2 regions of the Caballeronia eucalypticola genome follow, and region 1 is predicted to be linked to the other one. Evidence: riboswitches for the same ligand, from Rfam matches in the RefSeq annotation. Region 1 holds a riboswitch; the other holds the start of a gene.
The links. A riboswitch is a leader RNA that binds a small molecule or an ion and turns the genes downstream of it on or off. The one in region 1 is predicted to bind cobalamin.
Positions count from the first base shown of each region.

Region 2: linked by a shared signal. The riboswitch ahead of ACMX25_RS28040 (TonB-dependent receptor domain-containing protein) and the one ahead of ACMX25_RS24755 (CbtB domain-containing protein) in region 1 are both predicted to bind cobalamin.

Region 1 is NZ_JBLKRU010000024.1:17,678-33,390, forward strand. Features, by position in the region: gene ACMX25_RS24730 (cobalamin biosynthesis protein) at 1-28, shown strand, start outside; gene cobO (cob(I)yrinic acid a,c-diamide adenosyltransferase) at 25-627, shown strand; gene ACMX25_RS24740 (cobyrinate a,c-diamide synthase) at 629-1,927, shown strand; gene ACMX25_RS24745 (DUF1289 domain-containing protein) at 1,924-2,175, shown strand; gene ACMX25_RS24750 (CbtA family protein) at 2,228-2,995, opposite strand; gene ACMX25_RS24755 (CbtB domain-containing protein) at 3,003-3,236, opposite strand; adenosylcobalamin (AdoCbl) riboswitch at 3,237-3,385, opposite strand; gene ACMX25_RS24760 (histidine phosphatase family protein) at 3,425-3,985, shown strand; gene ACMX25_RS24765 (hypothetical protein) at 4,016-4,360, opposite strand; gene ACMX25_RS24770 (DUF2878 domain-containing protein) at 4,461-5,021, opposite strand; gene ppk2 (polyphosphate kinase 2) at 5,313-6,209, shown strand; gene ACMX25_RS24780 (hypothetical protein) at 6,222-6,461, opposite strand; gene ACMX25_RS24785 (efflux transporter outer membrane subunit) at 6,582-8,114, opposite strand; gene ACMX25_RS24790 (efflux RND transporter permease subunit) at 8,126-11,320, opposite strand; gene ACMX25_RS24795 (efflux RND transporter periplasmic adaptor subunit) at 11,460-12,650, opposite strand; gene ACMX25_RS24800 (alpha/beta hydrolase fold domain-containing protein) at 12,663-13,526, opposite strand; gene ACMX25_RS24805 (LysR family transcriptional regulator) at 13,724-14,734, shown strand.
Region 2 is NZ_JBLKRU010000031.1:2,049-17,761, reverse strand. Features, by position in the region: gene ACMX25_RS28100 (alpha-D-ribose 1-methylphosphonate 5-phosphate C-P-lyase PhnJ) at 1-179, shown strand, start outside; gene phnK (phosphonate C-P lyase system protein PhnK) at 176-964, shown strand; gene phnL (phosphonate C-P lyase system protein PhnL) at 974-1,786, shown strand; gene ACMX25_RS28085 (alpha-D-ribose 1-methylphosphonate 5-triphosphate diphosphatase) at 1,780-2,913, shown strand; gene ACMX25_RS28080 (HTD2 family dehydratase) at 3,263-4,132, shown strand; gene ACMX25_RS28075 (acyl-CoA dehydrogenase family protein) at 4,161-5,324, shown strand; gene ACMX25_RS28070 (CaiB/BaiF CoA transferase family protein) at 5,328-6,506, shown strand; gene ACMX25_RS28065 (MmgE/PrpD family protein) at 6,528-7,904, shown strand; gene ACMX25_RS28060 (HpcH/HpaI aldolase/citrate lyase family protein) at 7,901-8,701, shown strand; gene ACMX25_RS28055 (LysR family transcriptional regulator) at 8,800-9,687, shown strand; gene ACMX25_RS28050 (winged helix-turn-helix domain-containing protein) at 9,713-10,927, opposite strand; gene ACMX25_RS28045 (porin) at 11,297-12,313, shown strand; adenosylcobalamin (AdoCbl) riboswitch at 12,522-12,611, shown strand; gene ACMX25_RS28040 (TonB-dependent receptor domain-containing protein) at 13,043-14,974, shown strand; gene cobF (precorrin-6A synthase (deacetylating)) at 15,027-15,713, shown strand, end outside.

The sequences.
Region 1 (15,713 bases):
ACAGACTGACAACGAGACAACATCATGAAAACGGACGAAGAATCGCATCTGCGCATGACCCAGCGGCGCAAGGAAGGTCACGAGAAAAAGCAGGCCGCCGCATCGATAGAAAAGGGTCTGCTGATCGTCAATACAGGCACCGGCAAGGGCAAGACCACCGCGGCGTTCGGCATGGCCGTCCGTGTGCTCGGGCATGGCATGCGGCTCGGCGTGGTGCAGTTCATCAAAGGTGCATTACACACATCCGAGCGCGATTTCCTGGGCGCAATCGCGCACTGCGACTTCATCACCATGGGCGACGGCTACACGTGGGACACGCAGAATCGCGATGCCGATATTGCTACGGCTCGCAAAGGCTGGGACGCTGCGCGCACGATGATCGAAAGCGGCGAGTATCAAATGGTCGTGCTCGATGAACTGTGCACGGTGCTCAAATACGAGTACCTGCCCCTTGACGAAGTGCTCGCGGTGCTCACTGCGCGGCCCGAGATGCTGCATGTGGTCGTGACCGGCCGCCATGCGCCGGATGCGCTGATCGAAGCAGCAGATCTTGTGACGGAGATGCGCGCGATCAAGCATCCGTATCGCGAGCAAGGCGTCAAGGCACAACGCGGCGTCGAGTTCTGACGTGCGCGCCTGCCCCGCTTTATTCATCAGCGCGCCCGCGTCGAACCAGGGCAAGACCACCGTCACCGCGGGACTCGCTCGCTATTACGCGCGGCATGGCCTGCGAGTGCGGGTCTTCAAGACCGGTCCCGACTTCCTCGATCCGATGATCCTGGAGCGCGCGTCCGGCGCGCCGGTGTATTCGCTGCATTTGTGGATGGTGGGTGAAAGCGGCTGCCGCGCGCTGCTCGCAAAAGCCGCGCAGGAAGCCGATTTGATCCTGATCGAAGGCGTGATGGGCCTCTTCGACGGCACGCCCAGCAGCGCCGATCTCGCCACCACGTTCGGCGTGCCGGTGCTCGCTGTGATCGGCGCGCACGGCATGGCGCAGACCTTCGGAGCAATGGCGTTTGGACTCGCGCGCTATCGCGCTGACCTGCCGTTTCACGGCGTGCTTGCCAATCGCGTGGCGTCGGCACGGCATGCGCAAATGCTGAGCGAATCCATTCCCGAAGGCATTCGATATTGCGGGCATCTGTCGAGCACCGACGACATTGCGCTCCCCGGTCGGCACCTCGGTCTCACGCAAGCAGCAGAGGTGGCGGACATCGATGCACGGCTAGATCGCGCAGCGGATGCCATCGGCGAGACAACGTTGCGCGAGTTGCCGCCCGCCGTAATGTTTGCCCACGAAGCCCTTGAGCAGCCTCCGCGGTTGCTCGACGGCATGCACATCGCCATCGCCCGCGACGGCGCGTTTTCGTTCATCTACCCGGCCAACCTCGATCTGCTGACGTCGATGGGCGCAACGCTCGCGCCCTTCTCACCCCTCGCCGATGAACCCGTTCCCGCGCATGCCGATGCGCTTTATCTGCCGGGTGGATATCCGGAATTGCACGCCGTTCAACTCGCCGCGAACGCAGTCAGCGCCGCCTCAATTCGTGCGCATAGTGGCGCAGGTAAAGCGGTGGTCGCGGAATGCGGCGGCATGCTGTATCTGCTCGATTCGCTGACGGACATAGAGGGCTCGCAGCATACGATGCTCGGTCTCCTGCCCGGCCACGCGAAGATGCAAAAGCGCCTGGCCCGGCTCGCGATGCAACGTGTTGAAAGCCGCCACGGCACTCACACCGGCCACACCTTCCACTACTCGTCGATGACCACTTCCATGCTGCCAGCGCTCACCGCGACGCATGCCACCACGGGCGTGGAAGGCGAAGCGATTTACCGTCACGGCCCGATCACCGCAACCTACATGCACACTTACTGGCCGACGAATCCGGCGGTAGCAGCCGCCCTCTTTCGCGGCGAAATGCTATGACAATTACCCCGATGGAAATGCCTACCGAAATAAAAGTACCGCTTGAACTCACGTTCACTATTGAGCGCGCCAGACGGCTTGAACCCGTGGGCTCACCCTGCACGGACGTATGCCGGCTCGACAAAACCACCGGTCATTGCGAAGGCTGCTTCAGAAGCCGTGAAGAAATCAAGGCATGGAAGACCATGGCCGATACCGACAAGCTCGCGCTGTTCGATACCCTCCTTGCACGCAAGACAGCGCGATAAAAAAGGGGCGGCCCGCAAGCCGCCCCTCATTGAGTCTCCGCTCGCGAAAAGCTCAAGCCGAAGCAATCCGCCGTGCCGGCACCTTCTCCAACTCGCGATGTGCAAGCGCACCGAAGAGCAAGCCGAGCGTGGTCCAGATCACCGCTTGAATACCAATCGCGGCCACGCGGAATTTCCACAGCAGCGTGGCCGAGAACAGCCTCGGCACTTCATCAATCGGCGGCAACGCAAGGTACGCCAGCGCCATCAGCACGATATACACAGCAATCGAAACCAGTACCGCGTTCCAGTTGCCATGACGCGTTTGCAAACGGCGCTGCAGCCGAACAGCAAACACCGCCACGATCAGCGAGATCGCGACCATGCCGAAAAACAACGCGGTCCGTGCGCCGATGGTGTCAGGATTGCCTACGGATGGCGGATTAGGCGGGTACTTGAGGAACGGCACAATCGCAACCGTCACGAAGCCGAACAAACCGAGCAATGCCGACGTGCCGCGTGCGCGCAAAACGCCCATCCGAGCATACGAGAAGGCGAACACGAGCGAGAACAGGCCGCCCAGTGCTGTCCCGAACACGCAAACACCGGTCAGCAAACCTAGTCCCGCTTGCGTGCCGCGACTGACAAGTTCGACGTCGTCGGCGGGATCGTGCTGATGCCCCGCCGCCGCTTCCGCTTGCTCGTGCAGCTTTTCCTGCTGCGACTCAAAAGCAATCGCCCGTTCAACTGCAGGTTCACCAAAGGTCTTGGCCACGCAAAAGCCGAGCAGGCCCGCGACTAGTCCCGCGATCATGCCGCGTATCAAAAGGTTTCGGATCATGTCGTTCTCAGTGGCAGGGAAAGCCGAGCAGATGGCGACCGTCGTGGACGAACTCGTGGATGTACATGCCCTGGAAGATCGACGTCGCGCCCTGTTCGGCGCCGACAAAATAAATCGCGAGCAGCGCAAGCAAGCCAATAAAGATAGCCCAGGGCAACACTTCGCGCACCGGAATGGGCACGGGTGCATCAAATGCGGGATTGATGCCGGAGAAACTGGCGGATGTGGCAGGGCGGTTCATGAACGACTCCAAGGGAATACGCGTCCCGTAAGACAAAAGAAAGGCTGCAGCGGGGGTCTGACTTGCAGATAGGAATATCTGCTCACAGTGGCGCGACCGTGCCGGGTTTTCACCGGCTTCCTCGCGCTGCAAGCTTGCCATTCTAAAATGAGTTGGTGGAATGTAAAGCAATCCGTTAATCGAGAGCCATGAAAACTGAACTTATCTTGCTGTGTCACGCAACTACGCGCGCGATGAAAACCGGCTCGTTTCCGAAAATAGGCGACGCTATTGATGAATCGGAGTTACCCCGTCTCCCGCAACTTGCTTCGGCGTTTCGTCCGGATCGTGTCGTCACAAGCCCGGCAGACGCGGCCATGCAAACGGGTCACACGTTCAACATTACAGCGAGTGTCGACACCTCATGGCGCGATCTTGATTACGGTCGATGGCAAGGCCGCTCAATCCGCGAGATCCATGATGAAGATGCGGAGGGTTTGGGCGCATGGCTTTCCGAACCGGGAAGCATGGCGCATGGAGGCGAGAGTCTGGAAGCCCTTCAAACAAGGGTTCGCAGCGCACTGAAGAACAATCGGGAGGCCGGAGTCACGCTGGTCGTGACGCATGCCATCGTAGTGAAGACCGTGCTGGCCACAGTCCTGGACGCACCCCTGACTGCAGTCTATTGCATGGACCTGGAGCCGCTTTCGGCCATCACACTGACCCGCTCAGGCGACGCATGGCGTCTTCGATGCAAATCTTTCGTGTGATAAAACCACCGTCGTCTTCGCTGGCGTGCGTCAGTCTGCGGCGCCGCGTGCCATCCGCTGCAGCGTCGAAGAGTCGATCGCGCCTGCGCAGATCCTGACCGCTTCTTTCAGCGTGCGGGGGCGGCCCGCCGCGAAATGCGCTTCAAGAATAGCGATGGCGCGAAGCCGTTCACCATTGCCGAGCTTCTCGCCGGTCGCTAATTCGAGCACCGATATAAAGTAGGTCGCCGGTGGCGTCGAGCGCGAAGACCCCGTTGGCGTGGCGACCGGAATGGCATCTGTCCACGCCTGTTTTGCAATGGTCGCTACATCGGATTGGGCGCGCCAATCCGCGCTTCTCAATTCACTCAGTTCAAACTCGTTTCGACTGGTCATCAATCAAGCCCTGAAATATTCCTCGGATCACTGCGGGGATAAATAGCAAGGATTATTCCAGGTTGGATGAGTACGCTAAAGACGAATCGGGACGCACCGCTCAGTGCACCCCATCCCACCGCCGTGAGAACACGATCAGCAGCGGCATCAGGATCGCCCAGCCGATAGCCAGCAAGATCATCGCGGGCAGCGGATGCACGAAGCGAACCGCGCCGAGCGCTGCGCCGGCGCGAAACGACATCGGTCCGGCAATGGCGCCGAGCACCGAAGCAAGCAGTACGCGTTGTTTGAGCCAGCCGAACGTTGTGTTGAATTGAGCGGCAAACAGCGCCCACAATGCAAGGATCCAGTAAGGTGCAGCGCCGGGCAATATCATGCCGTTGGGGTACGCCAGCAGTCCGCTGAGAACCGGCAGGCTCTCCCAGATTGCGCCCATCGCTACTACACTGACCAGTAGCTTGAACTCTGTCAGCGGCCGCTCGACCCGCGCCAGATGGATGGCGACGAGCATGACGGCTGTGGCGACGCCCATCCATGGGACGTCGTGTGCAGCGCTCAGTACACACGCAAACCAGCCGAGTTGCCCGACCACGAAATAGATGGACGGTGCCCAGCGCTCCGCCCTCGACGGGCGCCGTGTGCCAAAGGATGAGATTTGCATGCCGTTTCTTGTTTCCAGACCAGGTGCGTAAGGTGTGAAGATGCAATACCGCTCGACGTATAGCTTGCGCATATCGCATGCCGCCCGCTTGTGCACCCTAAGCACGATACCCGCGATGCCCGGACAAACGTGGATCATTCGTCTGACCATCGGCTCCGCTTTCGACGGCCCTGTCGTAACATTCCTGAAATTATCGCGCCGGATAATCGATAATTTGCAGGATTGCCGGTTTTGTATTGCCTGCAGGGACGAGTCAACGCGGTCAATACGCCCAACCAAACGGAGCTTCCCATGATTTCGCAGGATAAACAGCGCCGCTTCGAAGAAGACCTGATTGACAGCTACGACGAAGAACTCGAGATGGAAGTCGACGACCGTATCCTCGATGGCGACAGCGCGCTTTCCGCCGAAGCACGCGAGCAGCGCAAGATCTACTTTCGCGAACTGTTCCGCCTGCAAGGTGAACTCGTCAAGCTGCAGGACTGGGTTGTCGCCAGCGGCCACCGGCTCGTGGTGATCTTTGAAGGACGCGACGCCGCCGGCAAGGGTGGCGCAATCAAGCGCATCACGCAGCGGCTGAATCCACGGGTTTGCCGGGTCGCTGCCTTGCCCGCACCGAACAATCGCGAACGCACGCAATGGTATTTCCAGCGTTATGTCTCGCATCTGCCGGCGGGCGGCGAGATCGTGCTGTTCGACCGCAGCTGGTACAACCGGGCGGGCGTGGAACGCGTGATGAATTTCTGTACCGATGCCGAGTACGAAGAGTTCTTTCGCTCAGTGCCGGAATTCGAAAAGATGCTGGCGCGCAGCGGCGTGCAGATCCTGAAGTACTGGTTCTCGATCACGGATGACGAACAGGAAGTCCGCTTTCAGGCGCGCATTCAAGATCCGTTGAAGCAGTGGAAACTGAGTCCGATGGACCTGGAAAGCCGTCGTCGCTGGGAAGCCTATACGCACGCGAAGGAAGTGATGCTGGCGCGTTCGCATATTCCCGAAGCGCCGTGGTGGGTCGTGCAAGCCGTGGACAAGAAACGCGCTCGGCTCAACTGCATTCACCATTTGCTGAGCCAGGTGCCGTATCACGAGATCGATCATCCCACGATCGAGTTGCCTGACCGCGTCTTTAACGACGATTACCTGCGGCAGCCCGTGCCCGAAAGCATTATCGTGCCGGAAATATATTGATTGATGAAGGGTTTAGCAGTGGCAAGTCTTGTCATGCATGGCATGGACCTGCGGCGGCTGGACATCGCAACGATCGGCTTGATCGTGGCGATGCCTGAAGACCGCTTGAAACATGTATTGCGAACTCTTCATGACCACGACGAACGTCACTTGCATCAGGTTGAAATCGAGCGTCACCATCAGGCGCATCAAGACCAACAGCGGTAGTACGACGGCGGGTCGGTAGAGTTGTCGTTCGATTAAAGCTCTCATGACGGCTCCCGTATCCATAGTTTTATTCTACGGACCGGGAGCCCCCGGATAAACCCTCTGTTATCGAAGACACTTGTCGCACGTATTGAACAATCGCGCTAACGGTGCTGCGATTCACGCTTAACGTGACGCTACGCTCGCATCTGACTCGGACGCAACCGGTGCGGCAGGTGCAGCCGGCATGTCTCCCCAGCCACCGCCCAGCGCACGGATCAGGTTCACTGTCGACGTCGCCTGCACGCCTGCCAGTTGAACCGCTGTGCGCTGCGACTGGAGCACGGTACGCTGTGCATCGATCACGTCAAGATACGTCACCGCCCCCTCCTTGTATTGCGACTGCGAGAGCTGAGCTGCCCGGTTCGACGCATTCACCGCTTCAGCTTGCGTGCGCGTCTGGTCCTGCAGGATGCGCAGGTCCGAGAGGTTGTCCTCTACTTCCTGGAACGCCACCAGCACCTGCTGCCGGTAATTCGCGACATCCTCTTCATAGATCGCGCGTGCGTTCGCGAGATTGCCCTTGCGCCGGCCGCCATCGAAGATCGGCAAATTGAGCGCCGTGCCCGCGAACGGTCCTAGCAGGAACGTACGGCTCGACCAGTTGAAGAGATCGCCCAGCGTCGCCGATTCGAAGCCGCCCGAACCCGTTATGTTGAGCGACGGGAAAAACGCCGCCTTCGCCACCCCGATGCGCGAATTCGCCGCTGCCATTGCACGCTCGGCCGCCGAGATATCCGGCCGGCGTTCGAGCAGCGATGAAGGCAAGCCCGGCGGAATCTTGATATCGACCGGCGTCAGCGGGTTAGCCGCCATCGAGAACTGCGACGCTGCCTTACCGAGCAGCACTGCAAGACTATGCTCGGATGCAGCACGCAAGCGCTGCACCGTCATGGCGTCGGACTTGGCCGTAGCAAGTTCTGACCTTGCCTGTGCTACGTCCAGCTCGCTGATCTCACCTTCGTTAAAGCGGTTTTGCACCAGCTTCAAAGCCTGCTCGCGCAGCGTCACGGTCCGCGCGAAGACATCGCTTTCCGAATCGAGCTCACGCAGGTTGAAGTAGTTCTGCGCCACGTCCGCCTGCAACGCGAGTTGCACGGACCGGAACAGCGCTTCGCTTTGCTCGGTGTCGGCGTTCGCCGCCTTCACCGAGTCCGACACGCGGCCGAACAGATCCACTTCATACGACGCACTGCCCTCTGCACGCCACAAAGTCTGTGCCGGTACATTCCCGTTAGCGGGAAGGAACTGCGACGCCGGCGAGAGTTTCTCGCGCGTCGGACCAAAGCCTGCATCGAGTGTCGGGAACAAGCCTGCCCGCGCGGTCTGGTTGATCGCCCGTGATTCCTTCACGCGCGCGGCCGCTGCCTTCAGGTTCTGGTTCGCCTCGAGCGCCTGATGCTCCAGGTCGTTGAGCGTGGGATCGTTGAAGACCGTCCACCATTCGCCGCGCAGCACCTGTTCCGACGGCTGCGCCGTCTTCCACGTGCCCTGTTCAGAGGGCGGCAACGCAGTTTCCTGCGGTGTTTCCTTGAAGGCTGCCGGCGCGCTTACGTCGGGCTTCGTGTAGGTCGGTGCGAGCGAGCAGCCCGCGACGACCAGCAACGATCCAAGTAACGCCGACAACCCCAGCCATCGCTTCGTATTCAACGTTTTCATTTCAATCTCTCTCATGCTTCAACTGAAGCATTGACACCGCGCATGTGCGGATTGTGGCCATGCTTGTCGACGAGATGTTCGCCGCCAGCCAGCTTTCTCAACAGCACATAAAACACCGGCGTGAGCATCAAGCCGAACAGCGTCACCCCGAGCATGCCGAAGAACACTGCCACACCCATTGCATGGCGCATTTCCGAACCCGCACCCGACGACAGCACCAGCGGCACCACGCCCATGATGAAAGCAATCGACGTCATCAGGATCGGCCGCAGACGCAAGCGGCTCGCTTCGATTGCCGCTTCCACGATGGAGCGTCCCTGCATTTCCAGCTCGCGCGCAAACTCCACGATCAGGATGGCGTTCTTCGCCGACAGCCCCACGAGCACCATCAAGCCGATCTGCGTAAAGATGTTGTTGTCGCCCTTCGTGAGCCACACGCCGACCAGCGCCGAGAGAATACTCATGGGCACGATCAGGATCACGGCGAGCGGCAGCGTCAGGCTTTCATACAACGCAGCCAGCACGAGGAACACGAGCAGCACGCTGATCGGGAAGACCCACAACGCGGCATTGCCCGCGAGGATCTGCTGATACGTCAAATCGGTCCATTCGAACTTGATGCCGCGCGGCAACGTTTCAGCGGCGATGCGTTCCACTGCTGCCTGCGCCTGACCCGACGAATAACCCGGAGCCGGACCACCGTTGATATCGGCAGAGGTGTAGCCGTTGTAGCGCACCACCATCTCGGGACCATAGGTCGGCGTCACCTTCACGAGCGACGACAACGGCACCATCTCGCCATTTGCGTTACGCGTCTTGAGCAGACCGATGTCTTCCGAACTCGAACGGAACGGCGCATCCGCCTGCACCCGGACCTGATACACACGGCCGAAGCGGTTGAAGTCGTTCACATACAGCGAGCCGAGATACACCTGCATCGTGCTGAATACATCGGTGACGGAGACACCCAGTTGCTTCGCTTTCACCCGGTCCAGATCCACGTTCAGTTGCGGCACGTTGATCTGATAGCTCGAGAACGTCGGACCGAGTTCAGGCGTCTGGGATGCACGCTTGATAAACGCTTGAGTCGCGTCGTTCAATGCGGCGTAGCCCAGCGCGCCACGGTCTTCCAGTTGCAGCTTGAAGCCACCCAGCGTCCCGAGTCCAAGCACGGGCGGCGGCGGGAACACAGCAATGAACGAACCCTTGATTGCCGCGTATTTCTGGTTCAGCGAGCCCGCTATGGCGCCTGCGGAAAGTGCTGCGCCCTTACGCTCGCCGAACGGCTTGAGCGTCACGAACACAATGCCCGCGCTCGACGAATTCGTGAAACCGTTCACCGACAAACCCGGAAACTCCACCGCGCTTTGAACGCCCGGCGTCTTTCTCGCGATGTCCGTCATCTGGCGAATCACCGCCTCGGTACGATCGAGCGACGCGCCGTTAGGCAACTGCGCAAAGCTGATCAAATACTCCTTGTCCTGCGCCGGCACGAAACCGCCGGGCACGACCTTGCTCATCAGCACGGCGCCGCACAGCAGCACGATATACACGCCCATCATCAGCGCCTTGCGGTTGATGACGCCCGTTACGCCCTTGCCGTAGTTTTCCGAACCACGCTTGAAGACCTTGTTGAACTGGCGGAAGAAACCACCGAACACACGGTCCATGCCGCGCGTCAGCCAGTCCTTCGGTTCGTTATGGCCCTTCAGCAGCAAAGCAGCCAGCGCCGGCGACAAGGTGAGCGAATTGAAGGCCGAGATCACCGTCGAAATGGCGATGGTCATCGCAAACTGTTTATAGAACTGACCCGTCAAACCGGACATGAACGCGAGCGGCACGAACACGGCAGTCAGCGTCAAGGCAATGGCGATAATCGGCCCGCTCACTTCTCGCATGGCCTGATAGGTCGCCTCTCGCGCCGATAACCCCGCCTCGATATTCCGTTCAACGTTCTCCACCACCACGATCGCATCGTCCACCACGATCCCGATTGCCAGCACCATCCCGAACAATGACAACGCGTTGATCGAGAAGCCGAAAGCCAGCAGCAGCGAGAACGTACCGATGATCGACACCGGCACGGCCAGCAGCGGAATAATCGATGCGCGCCAGGTTTGCAGGAACACGATCACCACCAGCACGACCAGCGCAATAGCTTCGATCAGCGTATGGATCACTGCTTCAATACTTGAACGCACGAACTGCGTCGGGTCATAGACGATTTCATAATCGACGCCCACCGGCATGTCCGCCTTCAGTTCCTTCATGGTCTGGCGGACCTGATCGGAAATTTGCAGCGAGTTCGCACCCGGTTGCTGGTTGATCGCCATCGCGACCGCCGACTTGTTGTCGAGCAGCGAACGCAAGCCATATTCCGATGCCGCCAACTCGACCCGCGCCACATCGCTCAGATGCGTAACTGCGCCGTCGGGCGACGTCTTGAGCACGATGTCCCGGAATTCCGCTTCGGTCTGCAAACGGCCTTGCGCATTCACGTTCAGTTGCAACGGCACGTTCGACGATGTCGGCGATGCACCGATCACGCCCGCCGCCACCTGCACGTTCTGCTCGCGGATTGCGTTGACTACGTCGGTCGCCGTCATGCCACGCTGGGCGACCTTTTGCGGATCGAGCCAGATGCGCATGGAGTAATCGCCCGAGCCCCAAAGCTGAACCTGCCCCACGCCCTGGATCCGCTCAAGCCGGTCCTTCACGTTGATCAGCGCATAGTTGCGCAGATACGTCATGTCGTAGCGGTCATTGGGCGAATTCAAGTGAACCACCATGGTGAGCGTCGGCGACGACTTGATCGTCGTCACACCAAGTCGCGTCACGTCTTCCGGCAGGCGCGGCAGCGCTTGCGCCACGCGGTTCTGCACGAGTTCCTGCGCCTTGTCCGGGTCCGTGCCGAGCTTGAACGTCACCGTGATGTTCAGGTTGCCGTCGCTGTTGGCTTGCGACTGCATGTACAGCATGTCTTCCACGCCGTTGATCTGCTCTTCCAGCGGCGACGCCACAGTTTCGGCGATCACCTTCGGATTGGCACCCGGATACTGCGCATGGACGACCACGGACGGCGGCACGACTTCCGGATATTCGGAGATCGGCAGCTTGAACATGGCGATGATGCCCGCCAGCAGGATGAGCACCGACATCACACCCGCAAAGATCGGGCGGTCGATGAAAAACTTGGAAATGTTCATGACGTTTTCTTTATGTGCATGAGAGGCTGCGCGCGCGTGAGCACCGGCCGGTTCGTCCTGTCAGGAACGAACCCGCCACGTGCCACGCACACAAGGAGCCGCTGTTAAGCGCTTATAAACCCGTCTTGCAAAGCGCGTCTTATGAAGCGTCTTTGGCCGGCAACGCATTCGCCATTGCTACGGAATTGGCCTTCACCACATCGTTCGGACGTACGCGCTGCAGACCGTTCACCACGATCCGCTCGCCTGGCTGCAGGCCCTTCACAATTACGCGCATCCCTTCGCTCAAGGTGCCGAGCGTGACTTCGCGGTATTGCACGCGGCTGTCCGCGTCGACCACCATCACGAACTTCTTGTCCTGGTCGGTGCCAATCGCGGCATCGTCAATCAGCACAGCCGGATGCGGCGTGCCTCCGCCAACCTTGATGCGTGCATAGAGGCCCGGCACCAGCGAACCGTCGGCGTTATCGAAACGTGCCCGCACGCGAATCGTGCCCGAGCCCGTATCGAGTTGATTGTCGACGGACGCAACCTTGCCTTCGCGCGAGAAACCATCTTCGTTCGCGAGGCCGAGCGAGACCGGCACGCTGGCACGCGAGTCGCGGCTGAGGTAGCGCAGGTAGGTTTGTTCATCGACATCGAACGAAGCGTAGATGGGCGACACCGACACCAGCGTGGTCAGCAGCGGCGCGCTGGAACCCGTCGACACGATGTTGCCGACCGTCATTTCCGCACGCGATACCCGGCCCGACACCGGCGCGGTGATCTGCGTGTATGTCAGGTTGATCTTCGCCGTCTCGAGCGCCGCTTGCGCAGCCTTCAGGTTCGCCGCCGCTTCGTGCGACGCGTTTTGCTTCTCGTCATAGTCACGCTTGGCGATGGCGTTATCCGCCAGCAAGCGCTCCGCGCGCGCGGCATCGGTCGATGTATAACCATTGCGAGCTTGCGCTGCCGCGAGTTGCGCAGCCGCTTGATCGACTGCCGCCACGTACGGCCGCGGGTCGATGGTGAAGAGCGCATCGCCCTTCTTCACCAATGCGCCATCGGCAAAATGCACCGCGACGATAGTCCCCGGCACAAGCGGACGGATCTCGACCTTGTCGACCGCTTCCAGGCGGCCCGAATAGTTCTGGTAGTCGGTGATGGTCTTCGAGACCACCGTGGCGACATCCACTTCCATGGCCGGCGCCGACGGTTTGACGGCGGCTTCAGCACCGTTCACCGGCAGATCGCCGCGGCCGAAACCATGCATGGCAGTGAATGTTCCGATGCCTGCGACGACCAGCGCGGCGCCTAGCGCGACGGTAAGACGTTTGCGAGTGATGGACATGCGTTGCTCCGATTAAGTCGTTGAGATTGTTTGAATTTTTTGGGTGTCGCGAAGCGCCGCAACCGGCGCGGCCGTCTGCACACGAAGCCGTTTCTTGAAGAACGCGACCACGTCGGCAATGGCCGCCGGGTCCGCTGCAAGCGCGTTATGCGATGCATTGACGTGCCGCGTGACTTCCGTTGGCACGCCTGCCGCGATCAGCTCGCCCGCATATTTCTCTGCTTCGATATGCAGCAGGTCGTGCTGGGCGCTTGCGATCAGCGCCGGCGGCAGACCGGCAAGACGCCGCGATTCCAGCGGCGCTGCATACGGATGAAGCCGTTGTGATGCGTTCGGCAGATACGCGCGATAACACTGCGCGCACTCGGTCATGCAGATATCCGGCGAGCGCACTTTGTTCTCATCGGCCATGCGCGTCATGCTTGGGTCCAGCAACGGCGCGAGCAGCGCTTGCGCCAGGATCACGATGTCGCCGCGATCCCGCGCGATGGCCGCCAGACAGGTAGCGAGGTTGCCGCCTGCGTCGTGCCCCGCGACCCCGAGGCGGTTTGCATCGGCTCGTTGTGCACGAGCGTTCGCTATGGCCCATTGCGCCGCCCGATAGGCATCTTCGGGCGCGGCAGGAAACGGGAAAGCCGGCGCCAGTGAATAGCCCACCGAGATGACCCACGCCGCTGTATCCCGTGCAATGGTGCTAGCCGTGACGTCGGCATCATCCAGCGTGCCGCGCACAAAGCCGCCGCCGTGAAAATAAAGCACGACCGGGAGGACGGTGCCGTCCGAGGCGGGGCGATAACTGCGCAAGGTTATGGGTTGCGCATGTCCCGCGATTCGAACATCCTCTATGCAGAGGCCCAGATCCAGCGTCGATGCCATGGTTATTTTCAGCGCGTCCGCGCCATCCCACCCGAGTTGCGATGGAACGAATTCTGGGGGCAACGACATTTGAAATAAATGCCTATAATCCGGCAACACAATTCGGTCGCACCGAACAATCGCGATTGAAACTGCCCATTCCTGTCTGAGCGGCATCCTTATTCCTGGAGCCGCAAAGCATTGACGGTGAGAGAAAAATGGACCGGCTACAAGCTATGCAGGTGTTTACAAGAGTCGTCGACACCAATAGTTTTTCACGCGCAGCGGACACGCTGGACATGCCGCGCGCCTCGGTGACAACGATTATTCAGAACCTCGAAGCGTTCCTGAACGTGCGTCTCCTGCAACGCACGACACGGCGCCTGAACCTCACGCCGGACGGTGCTGCGTATTACGAGCGCTGCGTGCGGATCCTCGCGGACATTGAGGAGACCGAGAGTTCGTTCGCCAATACCGGCAAGGGTCCGCGCGGTAAATTGCGCATCGATATGCCGGGTTCTATTGGGCGCATGATCGTCATGCCGCAGCTTTGTGAATTCCACAACCGTTATCCGGATATCGAGTTGATGATCGGTTTCGGCGACAAACCGGTCGACCTCATTCAGGAAGGCGTGGATTGTGTCATTCGCGTGGGAACGCTGCAGGATTCGAGTCTGGTGGCGCGGCGGATTGGCGTGTTTCAGGGCCTGACCGCGGCAAGTCCGGAATATCTCGAACTGCATGGCGTGCCGCATACCATCGACGATTTGCAGCAGCACACGGCCGTGAATTATTTCTCCAGCCGCACCGGTCGCGTGATGGATATGGATTTTGTTGTGGATGGGAAGTCCATCGACGTGAAAATGCGCGGGAAGATCGCCGTGAACGACGCCGAGGCTTATATTGCGTGCGGCGTCAAAGGTGTGGGAATCGTGCAGATACCCCGCTTCATGGCGCTTCCGCATTTGCGCTCCGGCGAATTGATTGAAGTGCTGCCGCAGTGGAAGCCGTTGCCCATGCCGATTTCGGTGGTTTATCCGCATAACCGGCATTTGTCGCCGAAGGTGCGGGTTTTTGTCGACTGGGCCGCTGAGTTGTTTGAACGGTGTCCGTTGCTTTCCGGGCAGGAAGATGCCGAGCAACGGTGTCTGCCGACGGCCACGCCGGCGAAGGCTATCGTCAAGCATGGGACGCCGGATGTTGCCGGCACCGCTGAGGTGGTGGTTTAGGGAGGCGTGGGTGGGGGCAATGCCGGGTTGCACGGGTTCTGGGGTTAGCAGTTCTGGGGCAATGCCGGGTTGCTGCTGCTTAGCATAGTGGTTTGCTTAGGTTGGCTAATCTCTTTATCGCTATTAGCCACTGTGCGTGGCGGCACGTCATTTCTTTGTCCAAAGCGACAAAGAAACGAAGCAAAGAAAACGCTTTCACCGCTCTACCCTAAGTGTCCACAGCGTGCAGTTCCATTTCATGGGTGCCCCAAAAGCACGGTGCTCGCAAGAGCTTAGGATGTGTGAACCCCTCTTTCTCGCGAATCCTGACAGTAAAACGCTGCGCCCCGTACGCTCTCGGGCAAGCACCCGTGCCATAGAAACCCGCACAGCCTCACGCGTATTTGCCGCTGTGGTGCTTCGCGGGTTAGCCATCAGTTCGCATTGTTATTTGCCGGGTTATGCCTTAAGCATTCTGCAGATCCATTTCTGGGTGGTTTAAAAAATGGTTCGACATGCATACAAATTTGGAGATTGGTTTTCCGCGGATAGCGCGGGGTACTCCTTGGGCAGGTTCAGTCGCTAGTGCTAGCCCGAGAGCGTACGGGGCGAAGCGTTTTACTGTCAGGATTCGCGAGAAAGAGGGTTTCACACATCCTCCGCTCTGGCGAGCACCGTGCTTTTGGGGCACCAATGAATAGAAACTGCACGCTGTGGACACTTAGGGTAGAGCGGTGAAAGCGTTTTCTTTGCTTCGTTTCTTTGTCGCTTTGGACAAAGAAATGACGCGCCGCCACGCGCAGTGGCTAATAGAGCGAAAAAGATCAGCTAACACTAAATGCGCGAAGACCTAAAAAGCAGCAACCCGGCAATGAACCAGACCGCCACCCCCGGAACCTAGCATTGACCCCGACCGCCACCGCCCCCCCGAAAGTCCACCGGCGCGAGCGAAAAACCACCTTCCCGAGTAAGGGCTTAAGCCCCCTCCGCCATTACTGGT
Region 2 (15,713 bases), on a different contig from region 1:
GTCTCGATTTCGAGGATCATCCGTTCACCATCCAGCAATGGAATCACGATTGCGCGTTGTGCGGTTCGCGTGAGAGTTTCCTCGACGAGATGATTGTGGACGACGCGGGTGCACGCATGTTCGTGTGTTCGGACAGCGACTACTGCCAAGAACGCCGCGCAGGTCAGGAGAAAGCATGAACTTATCCACACCCGCACTCCCTCTGCTCACCGGCCGCGGACTGACGAAGCGCTACGACGGCAGCGGCGGCTGTGTCGACGTGGACATCGACATCTATCCGGGCGAAGTGCTTTGCATTGTCGGCGAATCCGGTTCCGGAAAATCCACGCTGTTGAATGCGCTGGCGCTGCGAACTCCCGTGAACGATGGCGCGTTGCACTATCGCACCGTCGAAAATGACGTGCTCGATCTGTTCACGTTGCCCATGGCGCGCAGCCGGATGCTGGCGCGTGCCGACTGGGGTTTTGTCCACCAGAACGCACGGGACGGACTGCGTCACGGCGTGTCGGCGGGGGCGAATATCGGCGAGCCGTTGATGGCGAACGGGGCACGCCACTATGGACGTCTGCGTGAAACAGCCTCGGACTGGATGAATCAGGTTGAACTGGACGCCACACGTATTGACGAATTGCCGTCCGCGTTTTCAGGCGGCATGCAGCAGCGGCTTCAGATAGCGCGCAACCTTGTCACGAAGCCGCGCCTTGTATTCATGGACGAGCCCACAGCGGGGCTGGATGTGTCAGTGCAGGCGCGGCTGCTGGACCTGCTTCGCACGCTGACCGCCAAGCTTCATCTTGCTGCCCTGATTGTCACGCATGATATTGGTGTGGCGCGTTTGCTCGCGCATCGTCTGATGGTGATGAAGGACGGGCGAGTGGTCGAGAGCGGACTGACCGACCAGGTGCTCGATGACCCGCAACATCCCTATACACAGACGTTGGTTGCGTCCGTGCTGCCCGTTTGAGGTACGAGAATGAATGCCAAGGCTGATCTTTCCAATGAACTTGCGTTTGCCGAACGCGCGACGCTGATGCTGCGCGCACGGGGCGTCGAGAAGACCTTTACGCTGCATCAGCAGGGTGGCGTGCGTATTGCTGCGTTGAGCGGTGTGTCGCTCGATGTGGAACGCGGCGAGTGTGTCGTGTTGTCGGGGCCTTCGGGTGCCGGCAAGAGCACGTTGCTGCGCTGCACGTACGGTAACTATCTGCTCACGCGTGGCACGGTTGCCATCCGCGACGAAAGCCAGTCATCGCAATACCTTTCGCTATCCGATGCATTGCCACACGATGTAATCCGTTTGCGCCGCACTACCATGGGTTATGTGAGCCAGTTTTTGCGCGCTATCCCGCGGGTGTCGTCGCTCGATCTCGTGAGCGAACCACTGATCTCACGCGGCATGGATGAAGAACAAGCGCGGGCACGTGCGGGCGCTTTGCTTGAACGCCTCAACGTGGCGCGGCGGTTGTGGACGCTTGCCCCCGCCACGTTCTCTGGCGGTGAACAACAACGTATCAACATCGCGCGCGGTCTGATTGTCGAACAGCCTCTTCTGCTGCTCGACGAACCCACGGCGTCGCTCGATGCCGAGAACCGGCAGGTGGTCGCTGACCTGATCGTGGAAGCACGCGAGCGGGGCGCGGCAATTGTCGGTATTTTCCATGATGAGGACACGCGTGAACGTGTGGCGACTCGTCTGATCCAACTCAACGCTCCCGCCGGGCAAGTGGACCCGGCGACAACAGCGACCACGGCATCATCGATTACGGAAACCTTGCAGACATGCTGATCAAAAACGCGCGCATTGTCACTCGCGATGAAGAGTTCACAGGCGTAGTACGAGCCGCCGGCGGCCGCATTACTGAAGTAGCGCCCGGCACGACATCGGTTGCGGAAGCGGAAGACTGGGGCGGTGATTATCTGTTGCCCGGACTCGTTGAACTGCATACCGACAACATCGAAAAGCATATTGCGCCGCGACCCGGCGTGGTATGGAATCACGACGCCGCCATCCTCGTGCACGATGCCCAGGTTGCAACGGCCGGTATCACGACGGTCTTCGATGCACTCGGCATTGGCTCGCGCGGGGGCGTGGGCGTACGCGGCAAGGAAATACAGACCAACTGCGCACGCTCGATCGAGCGGCTGACAGCCAGCGGCATGCTGCGCGTCGATCACTTCCTGCATCTGCGATGCGAAATTGCGGCAGCAGATGTACTCGATGTATTCGACGGACTGGTTTCGCATTCGTTGCTACGTCTCGTCTCCGTGATGGACCATACGCCGGGCCAGCGCCAGTGGCACGATCCGGTGCAATGGCGCAAATATCAGGAGCGCCACGGCAAGTGGAGCGATGAACACGCGAGCACCGTGTTGAGCGAATTGACTAGCGACCAGGAGCGATACGCGCGGGTTCATCGCAACGAGATCGTGGCGCGTTGCAAGGCGCTTGGCCTGCCGCTCGCGAGTCACGACGACACTTCTGTCGAGCACGTGCTGGAAGCCGTGGAAGACGGTATTGTCCTTGCCGAATTTCCCACGACTCTGGCGGCTGCCCAGGCGGCAAGGGACCACGGCATTGCGACGATCATGGGTGCGCCGAACGTCGTGCGGGGCGGCTCGCACTCGGGCAACGTATCCGCGCTCGAGATGGCACGCGCGGGGCTGCTCGACATCTTGTCGTCGGACTACGTGCCATCGAGTTTGCTGACCGCCACGTTCGAACTCGTCGACAAGGCCGGCTGGTCGCTGCCTCAGGCTATTCGCACGATATCGTCGGCGCCGGCCAAAGCAGCGGGTCTGACGGATCGCGGCGCGGTTGCGCTGGGTCTCAGGGCTGATTTCGTACGGGTCGCCATGGCAGATCGCTTGCCGGTTCCGCGGTCTACGTTCCTGGAAGGGCAACGGGTGGCGTAACTGTCGGCAGGGGGCGCGTCGTCCCTGAACGACGACGCGTGCTCGACGCATAACAACGCCAAGGCGCGCCTAAACCACGCTTGATTGAAAAGCAATTGTTGACCCCGCACGCCTGGACCACACGGCATTCTGTCGAGCCGGCGTTTTGTTCCGGGTATGGGGCACAGCACCCCGTCAAATAGCCTCGTACTTGTGCGAGTGACCATCACTGCGCGTTAAGTAAAACAAAATCCCCGCTTCAGAAATCACGACTTCGCGAAACGGGCAGACGGGTTCATAGTTGCATTCACTGCAACGCTGCTGATCGACCCTGCTGCCACGTACAACGAGAGACGCCATCGTGCCCGAAGTGCCCGACTCAACTAATCCGACTGCTCCAACCGAAGATTTCAACGACTGGCTGGACAAAACGCAAGTTGTCCACGACGTCATCACTGCGTTCCCGCTCGCGGCAATGGCCGCTACGCTGAATCGCAAACCAGAGACGAAAAATGTGCCGCCGTTATGGCACTGGCTCTATTTTTTACCGATTTCGCCCCTGTCTGAGACCGGTCCCGACGGTCACCCGAAGCGCGGCGGCTTCTTGCCGCCCGTGCCGCTGCCGCGCCGCATGTGGGCGGGCGGACGCCTGACATTTCACGCACCGCTGATGGTTGGCGAACAGGCGACACGCACGTCGACCATTGTGGATATCGAAGACAAGACGGGTCGTACCGGCCGGCTCGTGTTCGTGACGGTGCAGCATGAAATTGAAGTGGACGGTGCGCTCAAAATTGAAGAGGAGCACGATATTGTCTATCGCGACGAACCCGCTCCCGATGCTTCCAATGCACCGAAAAAAGAGCCGGCCAAAGCACCCGTCGATGAATCCTTCAGCCGGGAAATTCCGACTGACCCGGTGTTGCTGTTCCGCTACTCGGCGCTGACTTTCAACGGTCACCGGATTCATTACGATCACCCATACATTACGCAGGAAGAAGGGTATCCGGGCCTGATCGTCCATGGTCCGTTGATCGCGACATTGCTCGTGGAACTCGTGCGCCGCGAGTTGCCCGATGCGAACATCGCGAGCTTCGCGTTCCGGGCGCTGCGCCCGACCTTCGCGCCCAATCCGTTCACCGTGTGCGGCAAACCGTCGGAGGATGGCCGAACGATCGAGTTATGGGCCAAAGACCATGATGGTTGCCTGACGATGCGCGCTACCGCTACGCTCGCCTGAAACTGAAAATCAAATCTAAAAAGCCCTTATGCAGACCACTCACTCCGATCAGTTCCAGGACATTCGGGAAGCCGTTCGCGATCTGTGCCAGCAATTTTCCGGCGGCTACTTTCGCAAGATAGATGAAGCGCGTGGTTATCCGGAAACCTTCGTCGATGCGCTGACAAAGGCCGGCTGGCTTGCCGCATTGATTCCGCAGGAATATGGCGGTTCGGGACTGGGCTTGACGGAAGCGTCGGTGATCATGGAGGAGATCAATCGGGCCGGCGGCAACTCCGGTGCGTGCCATGGTCAGATGTACAACATGGGCACGTTGCTGCGGCATGGCTCGGCGCAACAGAAAGAGCGCTATTTGCCGCAGATTGCGAGCGGTGACTTGCGTCTCCAGTCGATGGGCGTCACCGAGCCGACCACCGGCTCGGACACGACGAAAATCAAGACCACTGCGGAGCGCCGCGGCGACCGCTATGTCATCAACGGCCAGAAAGTATGGATCTCGCGAGTGCAGCATTCCGACCTGATGATCCTGCTGGCCCGAACAACCCCGCTCGCCGATGTCAAACGCAAGTCCGAAGGCATGTCCATTTTCATCGTCGACTTGCGCGAGGCGATCGGACACGGCATGACCGTGCAGCCGATCCTGAACATGGTCAATCACGAGACCAATGAGCTCTTCTTCGACAACCTGGAAATTCCCGCAGAAAACCTGATCGGCGAAGAAGGTCAAGGGTTCAAATATATCCTCGACGGCCTCAACGCGGAACGTACCCTGATTGCGGCGGAATGTATTGGCGACGGCTACTGGTTCGTCGACAAGGTGACCGCTTATGCGAAGGAGCGCATCGTGTTCGGACGGCCTATCGGGCAGAACCAGGGCGTGCAGTTTCCGATCGCGCGCTCGTTCGTCAACGTGGAAGCGGCGAGCCTGATGCGCTTTGAAGCGGCGCGTCGCTTCGACGCCCACGAACCTTGCGGCGCGCAAGCCAACATGGCGAAGTTGCTGGCGGCCGATGCATCGTGGGAGGCAGCAAACGCATGCCTTCAATTCCACGGCGGCTTCGGGTTCGCCTGCGAATACGATGTCGAACGCAAGTTCCGCGAGACGCGCCTGTATCAGGTGGCGCCTATTTCCACGAACCTGATCCTCTCGTATGTCGCTGAACATATCCTCGGTTTGCCACGCTCGTTCTAAATCATGAGACCACTCGACGGCATCAAAGTCATTACACTGGAACACGCGATTGCCGCGCCGTTCTGCACGCGCCAGCTTGCCGATCTGGGCGCACGCGTGATCAAGATCGAGCGGCCGGGAACCGGCGATTTCGCACGCGGTTATGACGAACGTGTCGATGGGCTTGCGTCGCATTTCGTCTGGACGAACCGCTCGAAGGAAAGCCTGTCACTCGATGTCAAGCAACCCGAAGCGGCGAAGATTCTCGATACCCTTGTCGCCGATGCCGACGTGCTCGTGCAAAACCTTGCACCCGGCGCGGCGGACCGGCTCGGGCTTGGCTACGACACATTGAGCGTGAAATACCCGAAGCTGATTGTCTGCGATATCTCGGGCTACGGCGCTGACGGTCCGTATCGGGACAAGAAGGCGTATGACTTGCTGATCCAGAGTGAATCCGGATTCCTGTCGATTACCGGTTCACCCGGCGAGCCGGCAAAAGCAGGTTGCTCGATCGCCGATATCGCTGCCGGCATGTACGCCTACTCGAACATCCTGAGCGCATTGATTTTGCGCGGACGCACCGGCAAGGGCTGCCGGATCGATGTTTCGATGCTCGAAAGCATGGTCGAGTGGATGGGTTATCCGTTGTACTACGCAATCGGTGACCAAAGTCCGCCGGCTTTATCCGGCGCATCGCACGCGACCATCTATCCGTACGGCCCGTTTCTGGCGGGAGATGGAAAGACGATCATGCTGGGTTTGCAGAACGAACGTGAATGGAAAGTGTTCTGCGAGCGCGTGCTTGAACAGCCGTCGCTTGCCGCCGATCCGCGCTTCGACGCGAACTCGAAACGATCAGCATCACGCGATGCCTTGCGAGCGCTGATCGTCGCGGCGTTCAGCAAATTGACCGCAGCCGAGGTTTTGCAGCGGCTCGACGCCGCCGGCATTGCCAACGCGCAGATGAACACGCTGGCTGATGTCTGGGCGCACCCGCAACTCGAGTCGCGTGGCCGCTGGCGTGAGGTGGGGACATCGGCGGGACCGATTCCCGCGTTGTTGCCGCCGGGCACGCCGAACGGTTTCGAACCGCGCATGGACGCGGTTCCGGCGCTGGGCGAACATACCGACGCCATCCTGCGAGAGCTCGGCTATGAAGCCTCGCAGATCCAGGCGTTGCGCGTAACGGGCACCATCTAAACTCTTCAGGCAATCACAACGATGACCGATCATTCCAGCCGGACGCTCGCGACGTTCGCGGCATCACTTCACTTCGACGATATTCCGCAGCACGTCGTGGAGCGCGCGGTGAACTTGTACGTCGACTGGCTTGGGTCGGCGCTCGGAGGCAAGGGCGCGCGGCCGGTCGAAAGCATTGCGTTATTTGCGAGCATGGCGGGTGCCGCGAACGGCAACGGGCAAGCCGAAGTGCTGATCGACCGCACCCGCGCAACACCGTATTTCGCCGCGATGGTGAACGCCGCCGCCTCGCATTTCGTGGAACAGGACGACGTGCACAACGGCTCCGTCTTTCATCCGGCAACCGTGGTGTTTCCTGTCGCGCTGGCATTGGCGCAGGCGGCGCATGCGTCGGGCCGAGACTTTATCGCCGCCGTGGTAGCAGGATACGAAGTGGGGATACGCATCGGCGAATTTCTCGGGCGTTCCCACTACAAGGTCTTTCATACGACGGGTACAGCAGGGACCGTGGCGGCGGCTGCCGCGGCGGGACGGATGCTCGGGTTGTCGCCGGTGCAGATGCTTGACGCGTTTGGTTCGGCTGGTACGCAGGCGAGCGGCCTGTGGGAATTCTTGCGTGACGCCGCCGATTCCAAACAGCTTCATACGGCCATGGCGGCTGCCAACGGTTTGATGGCGGCAACGCTGGCCGCCGATGGCTTCAAGGGCGCCACGCGCATCCTGGAGGGCGAGAAGGGCATGGCGGCAGGCATGTCCACCGACGCCGACCCGTCCCGCCTCACCGACCGCCTGGTCGAACGTTGGGCGCTCACCGAAACCTCATTCAAGTATCACGCTGCGTGTCGCCACACTCATCCCGCCGCCGACGCGCTGCTCGCGGTAATGGCGGAGCATGGCCTCAAGCCGCAAGACATCGAGCGCGTGACGGCGCGCGTGCATCAAGGTGCAATCGACGTGCTCGGCGCGGTGACCGTGCCCACGACGGTTCATCAGGCCAAGTTCAACATGGGTACCGTGCTGGCGCTGGTCGCGTATCACGGTTATGCGGGGGTGACCGAGTTCGAAGAAAACTATGCCGCTACGCGCATTATCGATTTTCGCAGCCAGGTGGAGATGGTCTTCGACGAAGAAGTTGACCGCGCTTATCCCGCGCGCTGGATCGGCAAGGTGACGGTGCACACGCGCGATGGCCGCGAACTGACCGGGCGTGTCGATGAACCAAAGGGAGACCCCGGTAACACGCTCTCGCGCGATGAGATTGCCATGAAGTTTCGCCGGCTTGCCGAATTTTCAGGCGCTGCGTCAGATGAGGAAGCATCGCGTTTGCTCGATGCGGCGTGGGGCATTGCGTCGGAGACACGCATTGGTTCGCTGTTTGAAGTGGATGTGCGGGCATGAGCGAGCGTTCTTATTTGTTCGTGCCGGGGAATCGTCCCGAGCGCTTCGAGAAGGCTCGCGCGAGCGGTGCCGACGCAGTGATCTTCGATCTGGAAGACGCGGTTCAGCCGCAAGAAAAATCGGTCGCCCGCGAGACGGTGCGCGCGCATCTGGATGCAGACCGTCCTGCGTTCGTGCGCATCAATGCAGCAGATACCGAGTGGTTCGCCAACGATGCAGTGGCGATCGCCAATCATCCGGGCGTGGCGGGCATCGTATTGCCAAAGGCTGAAACGCGTGAGCAGATAGAGACGGTGCTGGCGCATGCGCATCCGTCGCTGACCATCCTGCCGATCGTGGAAACCGCACGCGGATTCGCTAACCTTGCGCTGTTATGCGCGACGCCGCGCGTGAAGCGCATTGTGTTCGGCACGCTGGATTTTCAGATCGACCTGAACATCGAGGGCGACGCCGAGGAACTCGATATGTTTCGCTCGCAGATCGTGCTCGCGTCAAGATTGGCCGGCCTGGCCACGCCGGTCGATGGCGTCTCGACCGTGCTGGACGATTCCGCATTCATCGAGTCTGAAGCACGGCGCGCCCGTCGTTTCGGTTTCGGCGCGAAGCTCTGCATTCATCCGAAGCAGGTCGACGCCGTGCATCGCGCGTATGCGTGGACGGACGCGGAGCTGGCGTGGGCGAAACGTGTGCTGCAAGCGGTGGAGGCAAGCGGCGGCGCTGCGGTGGCCGTCGATGGAAAGATGGTCGACATGCCGGTGATCCTGAAAGCACGGCGAATAATGGACGCGCACCCGTAGCAAATTTTGCTTTGTTGGAGATGCGCTTCGTGGTCCGTTAAGATTGCAGTCCCGGTTCATTTCCGCGACCGCTATGCGGACTTCCGCCCGCCGCCAATATGCATTTCGATTTCGTCGATCTGACGCTCATTGTCAATCTGGCCGACACCAGGAACCTCGCACGCGCTGCCGAGCGCTGCCATATCTCGCCGCCCGCGGCGAGCAACCGTATCAAGAACCTTGAAGAGCAACTCGGTTTCAAGCTGCTGTACCGCACAAGTCACGGTATGACGCTGACCCCGGCGGGTGAGGCGTTTGTGCATCATGCGCGCCTGGTGCAGGAGCGCGTGGAGCATCTGGCCGGCGACATGCAAGAGTACGGCGAGGGCATCAAGGGCCATGTGCGGATCTGGGCCAACACCACCGCGATCAGCGAATTCCTCCCTTCGGTGCTGAGCGCTTTTCTGCGTGACCACCCGGATATCAATATCGACTTGCGTGAAGTGCTAAGCGGAGAGATCGTCAAAGGCGTAGCGGAGAGTGCGACGGATATTGGCATCGTGGCGGGTAACGTGCATGCCGATCATCTTGAAATGCTGCCTTATCGCGATGACCGGCTTGTGCTGGTGACGTCGCTGGATCATCCGTTAGCGGGCGAAAAATCAGTCGATTTCGCTCAGACGCTGAACGACAATTTCGTCGGATTGCCAACGACCAGCGCGATCCATGCGTTCATTGTCACCGCTGCAAACGCGCTGGGCGCGCGCCTGAAACTGCGTATCCAGGTAGGCAATTTTGAAGCCGCATGCCGGATGATCGAACTGGGTGTTGGCATCGGCATCGTTCCTGAGTCGGTGGCAATACGCCACGGCAAGACCTTGAAAATCCACATGATTCGATTGAACGATCCCTGGGCCGAACGCAAGCTCAAGATCTGCGTGCGCAGTATGAAAGACCTGCCGCCGCTCGCACGCGCGTTGGTTGACCGGCTGACGAGCACGGTGTGAGCGCTGTGTGATCGCGAACCAGCCTTCATGCAGCGCCGGTCAATGCAGCAGCGAGCGCTGCCGGAACGCCTGCGCCGGCTGCTAGCTGCGGTGTTTTATGCCAGTCCGCGCAACGTTGCAAAGCCTTGCGCAGATCAGCCGTCAAGCCTGTTCCCACCCGCACCCCCGGCTCGATATACAACGACTTGAGTTCGAAAATACCTTGCGTACGATGGGCCTTCGCGTCCACCCGTCCGATCAGGCGCCCGCGATGCAAGATTGGGAGTACGAAGTAACCGTACTTCCGTTTTGCGGCAGGGGTATAACACTCGATCACGTAATCGAATCCGAACAACGTGCTCGCCCGCTTGCGGTCCCAGACCACCGGATCGAATGGTGACAGTACCGTGGTCACCGTGGAAGCAAGGCGGCCGGCGACCACGTCGTCCAGCTTGTCCGCCAGATCGCGATGCACGAACGCGTCGGCCTTCCAGTCCTCGACGCGCACGGGTATCAACTCACCAGCATCGGCCAGCTCATGTAAGGCCGAGGTGTACGGACGGCGCGGCATGCGGTAATAGTCGGCTACCCAGTCGGCCAGGCTAATGCCCAGCGCCCGACAAGCGCGCTTGAGCAGTTCCTGAGAAACGGTTTCGACAGGTGGCAGGTCGCGCGAATCATTCCACTGCGGCAGCACGCGTTCGGTTACATCGTAGATCCGTTGAAAATTGCGTCGCTCGGCGACCATCAACTCGCCGGTTGCGAACAGCACTTCCAGGTGCCGTTTCTCTGGTTTCCAATCCCACCAGCCCGCGCCGTTGCCGCCTTCCCGAGCGAAATCGGCTGAGCGGATAGGGCCGTTCTCACGGATTTGCTCAAGCAGGCGCTCGATGTCGTCACGATATTTCTCATGCCACTCCGCCGCGTATTTCCAGCCCATCCCTACGGGATCGAGCATTCGGTGACGCAACAGACCGTAGTCCTCTATGGGCACCAGGCAGGCCTCGTGCGACCAGTATTCGAACAGGTAACCCTCGGCCAGATGCTCGTCGAGCCATTGCGGTTGATAGTCGCCAACACGGCTGAACAACACAAGATAAGGACTGCGAGCAACCACGTGGATGGTGTCGATCTGCAACTGCGCCATGCGGCGAATAGCGTCCAGCACGTCTGGTTTTGTCGCCTTGCGGCGCGGCGGCGCAAGCAGTCCTTGGGCGATCAGATGCAGGGTACGGGCGGCCGAAAGGGGGATTGTTTCCATGCGGTGGGTTCGTGAGCGGGAGCACGTTGGCCGACTACGTTACCAGAGGACCGGCCAGGACGCGCGACGGCCAAGCACCATTGCAGGATTCGTCGAACATGCCGATGGCCGGGCTTACCTTTCAGTCCCGCATCAGCGCCCGGCGCCCGGTTCGGCGCCGGAGGAACGGGCAGGGAGCACGCCGTGCCCCCTCACGTACCCTTATTCTCGCCGTCATCTAGGCATTTTCCCCTACGTTCAAATCGCTTGACTGCCAAGAAATGGCACCCTACATTTTGATCCTGTTCATACATGTACTTTTTTGAGCGGATAGGTAGGTAACTTGTTCACTGCCGTGGCACTTCCGATATTTTTATCACCGGGGGGGTTATGAAGCTGGGTCGATACGCTGCATGTGCAGCGTTGTTGTCGTGTAGTTATGCCCACGCAGATTCTGGCGTGACGCTCTACGGTATCGTGGACGAATTCTTTCAATACGTGAACACGGGCAATCATTACACCGCAGCCATTGGATCGAGTTCCGAATGGGCCAGCCGTTTTGGACTAAAGGGCTCCGAGGATATCGGCGGCGGCAACAAGGTTAATTTCCAGCTCGAGAATGGCTTTAATCCGAACGACGGCTCATTCGCTTCTACCGGCCAGATGTTCAACCGGCAGGCGTGGGTCGGGTTATCGGGTAATTGGGGTGAGGTGAGACTGGGCCGCCAGAACTCGCCGGTCTTTTACGATCAGGGTTATCTGGACGCATTTGGAGCCGCGACTCAAGCGTCCGGATTCAGCAACATGATGACCTACGTTGTGCGCACGAGTAATACCGTCTCGTACCAATCGCCGGTCATCGGAGGCTTGCAGGCAGGCGTCTACGCCGGTTTTGGCGACGCGGGAGGATTGCGCTCGGCAGGATCGGGCTATCAGGCCGACCTTCAATACAACAGTGGGCAGATCGCCGCTACTGTGGCATGGCAGGCTGTGAAAAACGCCAGTAATTCCTCAACCGATACCGCCATGGAAGTGGGCGCTTCTTACACCATCCAGAAGGCCACGATTTACGCCGGTTGGGCCGCGAGCAGATGGACGGATATCAATCTGAACGTGGACGTTTACGGCGTTTCCGGCAAATATCAATTCACGCCGAGTGTATTCGTGGCATTAGGCTATACCGCGTTGCATGATAAAACCGCCGCTGGCAACAATGCGAATCAGATTGCCGCGCTGGCTCAGTATGATCTCTCTAAAAATACCAGCGTATACAGCACGATTTCTTATCTGACCAACCACAATCAGGCGTCTTATACGCTGGCCGGATCGGCGAATTCAGGCTTGCCGCTGGCCTATGCCGGCGCCAATCCGCACGGCATCTCAATCGGCATGTTTCATAAATTCTAGGTGACGTTATCGGTATGACATGTGCAAAACATGTCCATGCATGTCTGCTTCACGAAGAGTCTCCGCAATCGACTGCGCCGCAGTGAAAAACGTTTGAACAATACAGGCGCGTCGAAAGCGGACCTGGTCGCAGCAGGGCAAAAGGCCGATGACCTGATAACCCTCACCGGGTAGTGCTGGATGGGTTTTCAGAAGTAAAATGCGCGCTTACGACTCGTGGAAGCTGGTGTAAATCCAGCGCGGTCGCGCCACTGAGACCGGTTTCATCGCAAACCGGAAGTCAGACCTCGGCGTCGTATCCCTCTTTCCGACTTTGGGGCGCGCACTCCCCGGGAGATAAGCATATGACCGATACTGCCCGCCATCCGGGCATCCAGCCGAGGCGGCATTGCCTTGATTCCCCAGCTTGGTACGCGTTGGCGAGCCACCCTCGCGTCGATAACCCTGTTGCCTGCTTGCCGCGTCTGGCAAGGTCAACGACTCAGGCATGAGCCGGTATTAGCCTCGCGATAAAACCCATTGGTTGCTTCGAGAATATGCCTGACCGCTGTACATGCTCGCAGGATGATCCCTGTCGAAGCGGACTTGTAGCATCGGGTCGTGGCGTCCGCGGCCGGGCAGTGACCCCCTAAAGACCATGGGTCTTGTCATGCCGGCATCCAAAACCGGCATGCTGCATTTTCGTTCGCAGCATGCCTACAGTATTCCCCATAACAAGGTTTTCGCCGTATGAAGTTCCGTCATTTCATCCTCACCTCTGCGCTGACGGTTTCGGCATGGCAGGTTGCACAAGCCGCGGACGATTCGTCGTTGCCGCAACCGGAACAGCTCCCGTCCACTGCCACATTGCCGAACATTGTCGTCACCGGTGACACGCAGCATTTGCCGCAATCGTTCGATCAGCGCTATGCATCTACACAAGTTCTCACCCGCGCGGATCTCGACCGCCTGTCGCCAAGTGACCCGAGCATCACGCAAGCCCTCGCAACACTGCCGGGCGTGACCATTTCACAAAACGGCGGCCCCGGCTCGCTTTCCTCCGTCAGCATCCGTGGTTCATCAGGCAGTCAGGTCGCGGTGTTCATCGATGGTATCCGCGTTGGTTCGTCGACTACGGGACAAGCCGCATGGGCCGATCTGCCGACCTCCGCCTTTGATCGCGTTGAAGTGATTTCAGGGCCGGCGGCCGCTTCATTCGGCGCGGATGCGGTGGGTGGCGTCGTGCAACTCTTCACGAACCACGCAGCCAACCAGCCCAACCAGACCACGATCTCAACAGGCGGCGGGTCGAACAAAACATTCGATACGCAGATCCGCACCTCAGGCAGTATTCCGTCCACGGGACCGCTCTCGGTACTGTCCGGGCTGACTTATTCGCTGGGCCTGCACGACTACAATACTGCGGGAATCGATGCAACCCAGCCTGGCGCTTACGGTCATGAGGATGGCCGCAATCCGTACCATGCTCAGGACGTTGATGCGCGTCTCGGCTATGCGCGCGACAACTGGTCGATCTCCACATTCGCGCTGTATCACCGGTCCGATCTGTCCTACGACAATGCCGGCGGCGACAACCGTCAGCTTGATCATCAACTGACGACTGGCGCTGCATTTCATCTGGACATCACGCCGTACACGCAGTTTGACCAGTCTGTCGGTTACGCCACGGACCGTCAGTTCCTCTACGCGAACGACCCGGCCATTCCGACCGATGAGATCGACTCGACGCGCCTCAGCACATCGACTTCGCTGACCCATCAGGAACGCGGAATCACGCTCTTCAGTCTGCCGGTATCCGGCGAGACCAAGCTCGCGTACGACTTCACCCGTGAACAAGCTTTCCTCCCAGTCGATATTCCCACGGGCCTGCCGACACGCAACGATTCGGCCTTTTCACTCCATCAATCGATGACGCTCGGTGCGTTTTCTTTGTTCCTGGCCGGGCGCCACGAGATCATTCAGGGCCGGTCGGTCAATACCGGCAATGTCGCGCTGGCTTATGCGATCACCCCTGTTTATACGGCGCGCGTTTCGTATGGCAACGCATTCCGGCTTCCGACTTTCAACGACCTCTACTACCCGGGTTTCGGGAATCCGAACCTGCTGCCTGAGCGCAGTGACACGGTCGAAGCAGCACTAGATGCGGCCACGTCATGCGGTACCTTTACGGCCGCTATTTATGACACTCGCGTGCATGACCTCATCACTTATGACTCGGTGACTTTTCTCCCGGTGAACGTAGGGCGCGCGCATATTCAGGGCATCGACCTGTCGTACAAGGGCACGCTTGGCAACTCGACATTTGTCAGTCTCGCAATTGGAATCTTGAATCCGCAGGACGTTACCGACCAGACGTGGCTTAACCGTCGTCCGCGCCAGACCGTCAGCCTGAACGTCGATCACACGTGGGATGAGTTTCATCTGCATGCGCTTAGCACTGGCGTATCCTTGCTTTACGGCGGGTCGACCTACGACGACCAGTTCAACGCAACCTACCTGCCTTCGTACACAATCGTTGGCCTGCGTGCCGCTTACAAGGTCAATTCGCGCCTCACCGTGTCCGCCAATTTGTCCAACCTTTTTAATCGTCAGTACGTGACGGCATACGGCTACAACACGTTGGGGCGGACCGCATTCGGCAAGGTCGCATACACGTTCTAAATGTTTCTATCGTTCCGACTACTTATCATCATCACTTGATCGAGACATGTTCATGAAGCGAATCCTGATCATTGGTATTGGCGCCGGCAACCCCGACTATGTGACGATGCAGGCAGTCAACGCGCTCAACGAAGTCGACGTCTTTTTCGTAATGGACAAGGGCGTTGCCAAGGAAAAGCTGATCGCGTTGCGCAAGGAAATTTGCCGTCGATTCATCAAGGGCAATGACTACCGTTTCGCCGAAGCAACCAGTCCCGAGCGCGCACGGGACGTTGCGAATTATCAGGCGAGCGTCGAGACGCTCAACGATGACAAGGCAGCCGTCTTCGAACAATTGATCTCGGACGCGATGTCCGATGGAGAGTGTGGCGCGTTCCTGACATGGGGCGAACCGGCGTTTTATGACAGCACGATCCGGATCATGGAGTCGATCATCGGGAAGGGCGGTCACGGTCTCGAGTACGAAGTGATACCGGGGATAAGCAGCATCCAGGCGTTGGCAGCACAGCACAAGATACCGTTGAATAGCATTGGAGGGTCGATCGAGATCACAACCGGGAGGCGGATAGCCGAAGGTTTTCCGGACAACGTCGACAGCGTCGTGGTGATGCTGGACGCCGAAAACGCTTACAAGCATTTCGTGGATCAGGACATCGACATTTACTGGGGGGCTTATATCGGCACACCGGATGAAATTCTGGTGTCGGGAAAACTCAAGGACGTAGCCGGGGATATCGAA